One region of the Parashewanella tropica genome, then DNA from elsewhere that is predicted to be linked to it. Evidence: predicted binding sites of a transcription regulator. Region 1 holds the regulator's gene; the other holds the start of a gene.
The links. The regulator LexA, encoded in region 1, represses DNA repair genes until DNA is damaged. The targets are predictions, from matches to a motif close to TACTGTATNNNNATACAGTA.
Positions count from the first base shown of each region.

Region 2: E2H97_RS07875 (YebG family protein) is a predicted target of LexA. The motif match lies at 2,564-2,583, and genes of this name have one in related genera.

Region 1 covers NZ_CP037951.1:4,098,171-4,102,376, reverse strand. Annotated here, with positions in the region: partial or broken gene coxB (cytochrome c oxidase subunit II) at 15-1,124, opposite strand; gene E2H97_RS18210 (cell division inhibitor SulA) at 1,746-2,219, opposite strand; gene lexA (transcriptional repressor LexA) at 2,216-2,833, opposite strand; gene E2H97_RS18200 (TonB-dependent receptor) at 3,087-4,206, shown strand, end outside.
Region 2 covers NZ_CP037951.1:1,846,133-1,850,338, forward strand. Annotated here, with positions in the region: gene E2H97_RS07860 (PqiB family protein) at 1-1,188, opposite strand, end outside; gene E2H97_RS07865 (paraquat-inducible protein A) at 1,175-1,819, opposite strand; gene E2H97_RS07870 (paraquat-inducible protein A) at 1,806-2,444, opposite strand; gene E2H97_RS07875 (YebG family protein) at 2,594-2,869, shown strand; gene E2H97_RS07880 (GAF domain-containing protein) at 2,896-3,354, shown strand; gene proQ (RNA chaperone ProQ) at 3,605-4,206, shown strand, end outside.

The DNA.
Region 1 (4,206 bases):
CCTTACTTTTCAACTTTTTCAACATCAGCAGCTTGCACCGCATCACCCACGTTGTTACCCCAAGCATTACGCTCGTAGGTGACAACAGCCGCAATTTCTTCAGCAGTCAGCTGTTTACCAAAAGGCGGCATGGCACTGCCGGGCCAACCAAATTTCACAATATGTATGTGCTTTTCTGCTGGACCTAAGACATATTCAGCGCCCTTTAATGCGGGGAATACCCCTGGAATACCTAAGCCTGTTGGCTGGTGGCATGCCGCACAGTGGGCGAGAAATATTTTTTCGCCTTTTTTGTAGAGTTCGTCTTTAGTGAGGGTTTTAGATAAAGCCGCTTTCGCTTTTGCTGCGGCTTGGAGTTGCGCTTGCTTTTGCGAGGCCAGCCATGTATCAAATTCTGGCCCTTCAACGGCTTTCACTACAATAGGCATAAAACCGTGGTCTTTACCGCATAATTCGGTACATTGACCTCGGTAAGTCCCCGGTTTGTCGATTCTAGCCCAAGCTTCATTGATAAAACCGGGAATAGCATCTTTTTTCACCGCAAACGCAGGCATCCACCACGAGTGGATCACATCGTCAGAGGTCATTAAGAAACGAATTTTACGGTCTGTGGGGAGAACTAATGGCTTATCGACTTCAAGTAAGTAGTGTTCTTGCTTGGCTTGCTTATTTTCGATTTGATCTCTGGGGGTGGCAAGGACACTGTAAAAGCCCACGCCTTTATCAAAATAGTCGTAATGCCATTTCCACTGTGAGCCAGTGATTTTAATCGTGAGGTCGGAGTTACTGGGATCCTCCATCGCCAATAAGGTTTTGGTTGCAGGGATCGCCATGGCAATCAAAATCACAAATGGAATGATGGTCCATAAGATTTCGACTTTGGTACTTTCATGGAAATTGGCGGCAACAGCGCCTTTGGATTTGCGATGCATGATCATGGCGTAGATCATCACGCCAAAGACAATCACCCCGATAACGCAGCAGATATAAAAAATAGTCATGTGCAGGTGATAAACTTCGTGGCTTATCCCTGTCACCCCTTGGGTCATATTCAGGCGCATCGACTCGGCCCAAACTGGCTGCACCATCAGTGCGCCCAACAAACAATACAACACTCGCTTCACTTGACGTCTCCTTTGCTAAACAAAGAAGAGTTACACAGTATCCCACAGCCCTATGCGAACTCTCCGGTTCCCAAAAGCTTGATGATATCTAAGAGCGTAGTGGTTAATTTCCAACAACTCCGAGGTGAGACGATATGACGTGTCTATTCCGGTACGACAATGGTAATGCTATTTCATACTGCTTTGGTGTTTCCACTTTGGCGCTTAACAGCGAATCAAATAGTACGACAGCTTTTCACTGGGACATTTCAACCTAATTCAGCGGATTTAATTTTCTGCCTTACTTTAAGCAAAGCATTCATATTGAATTTTGCTAGGTTTTTATGTCTTTCTTTTAATTAAAACAATTAAATGATAATAAATTGTTAATTTATTATTCAGGTTACCATACTTGGTGCTTACCGATTGATCAAGTTAAGGTTTTTGAAATTTTGCTTAAATTCAGACTAGAAGTGATGAAAAAATAATTGCAGTGACAATGAGAAATAGAAACTATGGAATGTTAGGAAGTCGCTGATAGGTTTATCTCTATAAAGAAGAGCTGCTGCTTCTCAGGCAAAGGTCATTAACTTCAGACCGATGCCGTAATAATTGAAGTTCGCCTCAAATACTACAGAAACCTTAGTGCGCGTAAGCCGTCATGGTTGACGTTTTGTGCATAGAGCTTGATATATCGGCTTCAGTTTCGAAAATAATGCCCATGGCGCGAGCACTTTTAGTGATCAACTGTAAGCGGCGCTTATCTTTCATGTCTAAGCTTGAGGTCCAACAAATCGCGGCGCTGCTGGTGCCTGAAGTCAGTGCCTTCTCCATTGCCCATAAGGTTTCGACTTCGTCTTTGGTATGAACCAAGAGTACTTTGTTTATGGCTATCCCTGCTTTTGCCAAAATCGTTTTGTAGTCATTGCTAGGCGGATTGATCAGTACTATCCAGCGCCCTTGATGGCTCAACTGAGCCAGTTGTGGACTAAGGGTTTGAAGTTCAGTGAGCCCATAAGACTGAGTTTGCACAGTGTTAATGGCTTGAGGCTGCCAAACATTATCACTTTGCCAAAGTCCAGGATGGTGTTGTGTTCCTATTGATTGCATACTCATAACCATTCTCCATTGCGTATCACACCGACTGCTAAACCTTCGATTTCACACTGCTCATAGGTTAAATCAACTTCTATAGGGGCATACTCTTCATTTTCTGCATGTAGGTAAACGACATTTCCCTTTTGTTCAAAACGCTTAACAGTCACTTCGTCTTCTAAGCGCGCTACAACGACTTGTCCATTGTTGGCTTGTTGCTGCTTATGTACCGCTAATAAGTCACCTTCTAAGATACCAATGTCTTTCATGCTGTCACCACGAACTCGCAGTAAAAAGTCGGCAGCAGGTTTAAATAGATGAGCATCAACTTGATAATGCTGCTCAACATGTTCTTGAGCGAGAATAGGCGCACCAGCGGCGACTTGACCAATTAAAGGTAGCCCTGTTTCTTGTTCAGTAACTTCTTGTGTTAGACGAATACCACGTGACGTTCCCGGCATGATCTCAATGTAACCCTTTTTGGCTAGGGCTTTTAAATGCTCTTCGGCAGCATTGGCACTTCGGAATCCAAGGCGGCGAGCAATTTCTGCGCGTGTCGGTGGCATGCCCGTTTCGGAAATATTACTTTTGATCAGCTCTAAAATTTCAGCTTGTCTTGGAGTCAGTGGTCTCATCGTAATGCCTGTTTGTCTATACAGTGTTACTGGTATTATATACAGTAATTACTGTAGCGCAAGAGTTAATCAATTAAGCATGGAACTCAAGAAGTTAAAATTTAACCGCTACAATCTAGCTCATTGTTTTTTATTGACTTAAAAACCTTGCGTTTTAAGTAGACATACCTCAATGTCGTTGATTGTTCTATATGTATTATTTATCATATTTAATGCTGTATCTTATAAAAATAAACATATATGGACATTGATAATGAAAACAAAACTGACTCCCACAGTGGTGGCAAGTTCTTTGTCACTGATTTTTGGTTCTCAATTGGCACTTGCAAATACGCCTACCGACAATCAATCTAATGAAGATGTTGAAAAAATCATCGTTACTGGGCTTCGTTCTAGTATCGTAAGTTCGATTTCACAGAAGAAAGATTCAAGTGAAGTGTCGGATGTGATCACCGCAGAAGACATTGGTAAATTCCCTGACATTAACGTTGCAGAGTCTTTGCAGCGTATTCCTGGGATTCAAATCACCCGTTCTCGTGGTGAAGCCTCTGGCATTGCCATTCGTGGTTTGGATGAAGTGGCAACCTTACTGAACGGCCGTAACTACTTTGGTGGTTCTTCGGATGTGAGTATCAACCGTTTCGCCAGCTTTGAAGATATTCCTGCTGAGCTGGTGGGCTCGGTGAAAGTGTATAAATCCATTTCAGCGGATTTGATTGAGGGCGGTATTGGTGGCGTAGTGGATATTCAACGTACTGATGCATTGAGCCTCGATGGTTTTACTTTTGCTGGTAGCGTTAAATCTCATTACAGTGAGCTTTCAAAAAAGTGGTCACCACGCGGCTCGATTGTTACGGGGAATGTTTGGGATTTAGACGGTGAAGATGAAAAGCTGGGGGTGATCCTTGGTGTTTCTTACTTAGAGCGTACCTTCCGTGAAGATCAAGTTCGCGTTTCCAAGTTTTCCAACATTACAGGTGACTTCCCGAGTGGCAAAGCGCCAGAAGGCGCTAAAGCAATTAAGTCTCTGAACTCTTCACCAGCGTGGGGTGATCGTGAGCGTAAAGTGTATTCCCTTGGTGTGGATTACGCGTTAGATGCTGATACCAAGTTTTATTTTGATGGTGGTTACACCGATTATACCTCTGTGCAAAAGCGTCAAGAGTATGTATGGGGTTTTAACGCTGCCAACATTATTGATGCCGACTTTACAGGCGTGAATGCTAAAAAGCCTTATGCAAAGAGCGTTAAGTTCAGTGATATGACGTTTGATGTACTGAGCATGATTGATGATCGTTATACCAAAACCTATGATGCCGCTGTCGGATTTGAAACCAAGTTTGATAATTGGGCGATCAGCACAGAAGCAAGTT
Region 2 (4,206 bases), 2.0 Mb from region 1:
CCCAAAGTTTTGTTCACTTGAAATTTCAATCGGGACATTTTTTTGCTTTGCGACTTCAGGGATCGAAGTTAATAAAGTATATTCTTTCTTACTTGCTCCTTTCCCTGGGAAAAATTGAACAACAGGACCTGTGATTAGTCGTTCTGGGTGTTTGAATTCAGAAAGTGATAACTTTGCTCCCGCAAGCCAAAACTTAGCACTTGCCGTTAACAGGTTTGCATATTGATAATGAATGCGAGCATCTAATTCAACGCCTTTATCTGTAACTCGCTTATTATTGATTTGACCTATAGATACACCACGATAAACAATCATGCTTCCTTTGTTTAAGCCATGTGAGTTATCACTGGTCAAAATAAATGATTGACCACCAAGTGCTTCTTCTTTTGAATCAAAAAGATTATAAATTTGTCCTGATTCAGCTAACAGGCTGTCTTTAGGTGAGCTAAAAGTAATGCCGCCCTCTATCAATGAAGCGAGGCTTTCTGCTTCCAGTTTTACACCAGCAAGAGAAGCATCAACTTTTACCCCAGAAATATTCCAAAATTTTGAATCTTGTTTGATTAAATTCGTAAAACGCTTTTGAATAAATACGCTAATAGCAACTCTATCCGCATTATCTAGACGGTAGCTCACTACTTTGCCGACAGGGATTTGGCGATAAAAAATGTGGGCACCGATATCAATTGAACCTAAATCGTCAGCGTATAAGGTTAACAACATGCCTTCACTGGCTGGCATTTGAGGTGGTGCTTCAGGCACTGCTTCAAAATCGGTTCTTTTCTCACCTTCACCTGGCTTTAAGGCAATATAGTTTCCTGAAAATAACGTATCTAATCCTTCGATTTTTGTGATACTCGCTTTAGGGCTAACTAACCAGAATTGGGTTTTATCTTTTAAGAATGGTTGTCCACGATAATTCATATTGACCGTAACGATGACACCTTTCTGTTTATCATCGATGGCAATATCAGTAACGTTACCTACATTAACCCCTTGGTATTTAACCAGTGTTTTTCCTATTTGGATCCCTGTAGCATTTGGAAAATGAATGGTGATTTCTTCACCCGCATCTTTTATCCCCTTAGCAAGGAGCCAAATACCCAGTAATAAGGCGACAACGGGTAGAAGCCATACAGGTGAAAATAATTTCTTTTTAACTATTTTAGGTGATTCAGTCTGAGTCATGATTGCTTTCCAATCGATCCCAAAGGAGTCGTGTGTCTAATACTTTTGCAGCTAATTGAGTGAATAAAATCACTAATGCAAAAGGAGTTGCTGCTATTCCAGGTTTTGCGTCTAATAACTGCCCCATATTGACGAGTGCAACTGTGAGTGAAATCACGCACAAATCAAGCATAGACCAGCGGCCAATCCATTCTATGATATGGAAACCCTTCATTAGAAATCGTTTCGATAATGGTAAGTTAAAGCTTATGGCGGACAAGTAAGTCGCTAAGCCAATAATTTTTAACCAAGGAACGAGAATACTTGCGATAAATAATATGATTGCAATAGGGATCATACCTAAATGTATGGTATGTAAAATCCCAGAAAAAATCGTATCGTGAGTTTCTTTACCTTGTTTGGTAATAATACTAATGGGGTAAATATTTGCAGGTATGAGTAGAATCGCTGCTGTGATCAAAAGAGCCCAAGCTTTTTGTAAACTGGACTTGTCACGAACAGCAAGCTCATTTTCACAACGAGGACATTTTTCAAGTTCATTAGAGCAAACCATTTGACATTTAGGGCAGCTTAATAGGTTTAAATGGCTGCCTTGAGTCATTGATTCGTATGTTGACTTATTGGAATTCATGTAACTGCTCCCACATATAGTCAATATTGTATTCTCGCTGTAAAAAAAGCATCAATATAAAAAGCATCACATAACAAAATGTGCCAATACCCAGATAAATATCAGCAAAGTCGCCCAAGTTAAAGGCGGTTACAAACATACTGATAACGTAAATTTCAGGCATGGAAAATTGTTTAATTAAAGTATGTTTTTTCAGAATAGATCGAAAATATTTACGCATTCTCGGCTTATGAAGACCGTACTTAACAATTAAAACTTGAAGCAAAATTGAAAGTAACAATGCTCCTGGCGCAATAATCGCTCCAAGAGCCACAGCCACTCCAACGATGTAAAAACCTTGTTCAATTACGGCGTATGCCCCTTCCCAAACTGTCGATGTTCGGATACTTCCGAAGAAATGTAACTCAAGAACAGGATACAAATTAGCTGGGACGAATAAAATAAGTGCGGTGATACAAAGGGCTAAAACACCATTAATTGTACAAAAAGGTTCGGAATATAACGCACTATGGCACCGAGGGCAGAGGGCTCTTACATTTGAAGGTAAGGCGCGACGAGTTACTGCAAGATCGCAAGATTTACACAAAATAACTGATTGCGGCTTAGGAGTAGCAGAATTGCTCACCAATCGTTGTCCAATAAAATCCAAAGTTCCAATGGCTTAATAATAACAAAGTTTTATCATAATGATCTAACAACTTCTCTTTCAAAGGTTGCAATAATCTTAAGCTTTTGCGACTCTATTACTGTTCATAAATACAGTGTGAGGAAATCATGGCGGTAATAACTCAATTTGTAGTGGTTAGAGAAGGTGTAGAAAAGATGACGTTTACAACAAAAAAAGAAGCTGATGCATACGACAAAATGTTGGATATCGCAGATAGTCTAGTCCCTTTTCTTGAAAAGTCTGAAGTTGAGATCGAAGAAAAACAGCTTGAAGATATGGCTTACTATTTAGCTTCTAATAAAGATGATTTACTATCCCTACTTAAAGGTGGTGTTACAAATAAATCACCTGCGAAAAAAGCCGAAAAGAAACAAGCGGCATAATTAAATCAATTTCAATAGAGAGCGCTATGAAGTCAGAGTTCTACGATATCCTGAACCGCCAAGTTTTGGCTTTGTTTGAAGGTGAGACTAATCAGATTGCCGCTATGGCAAATTTTTCCGCACTACTTAACGAACATCTTGAAACCATTAATTGGGTAGGATTTTACCTCAAAGAAAATCAACAGCTAGTACTGGGGCCATTTCAAGGGAAAGTGGCTTGTGTCAGAATTCCTATGGGACGAGGTGTTTGTGGGACGGCTGCTGAACAAAATACCACTCAACGTATCGATGACGTTCATCAATTTGAAGGTCATATCGCCTGTGATTCAGCCAGTAATTCAGAGATTGTTATCCCGTTTCGTCATGGAAAAGAGGTTATTGGAGTTTTAGATATTGATAGTCCAGTCTTTTCGCGGTTTGATGAAGATGACCAGAAAGGCCTAGAATTGCTGCTTTCAAGTTTAGAAACTTGCCTATTTGGATAAAAAGTGGGCGCAATTTAATAAAACATAGTCGCAATTGTTCAGATGCACCTTATAATAGGCGGCTTGCTTGTGGTTGATTGTTATATTTACTCCAAGCAAACTGAGTAATTAATTTTGTACTTTATGGTTATATCAATGTTGATTGAATCGTAAGCGTAAAGTTGATTGAGCATAAGCTTTAAGATAAACGACCTCAGCCGATTTACATTGATAAAATGCGGCTCATGTCCTTGTAAACGTGGAAGTTATAATGGAATCAACAGATAAGTTGACCGACACAAATGCCATTTTGGCTTATTTATATGAGACTTTTCCTCAGTGTTTTATTGCTGAAGGTGAAGCAAAACCATTAAAAATTGGTTTATTTCAAGATTTAGCTGAAAAACTGGCGGAAGAGTCAAAAATCAGCAAGACTCAATTAAGAGTTGCATTACGTCGTTATACCAGCAGCTGGCGTTACCTAAAAAGCATCAAAAAAGGTGCTGTTCGAGTAGACCTTGAAGGTAATGCATGTGGAGAATTAGAAGAGCAGCACATTGAACATGCGCAGCAAACTCTAAAAGAAAGCCAAGAGCGTGCGAAAGAAAGACGTAAACAGCGTGAAGCAAAAGCAGCTGAGCAACGTGGTGATAGAGCTGATAAAAAAGCATCACCTAGAAATAACACCAAACGCCCGAGAAAAGATCGTAACTTTAAGCAAGTTCAATCTAAATCGAATCGCCCAGCCAAAAAAGCTGAGCCAGCGGTTAACTTAGTTCAGGCGGAACTAAGCCAACTTGCAAAAGAACAACGTGTCAATGTTAAGTTAGGGAAGTCTCCAGTAAAAGGAACCATTTCTGACATTAATAAAGA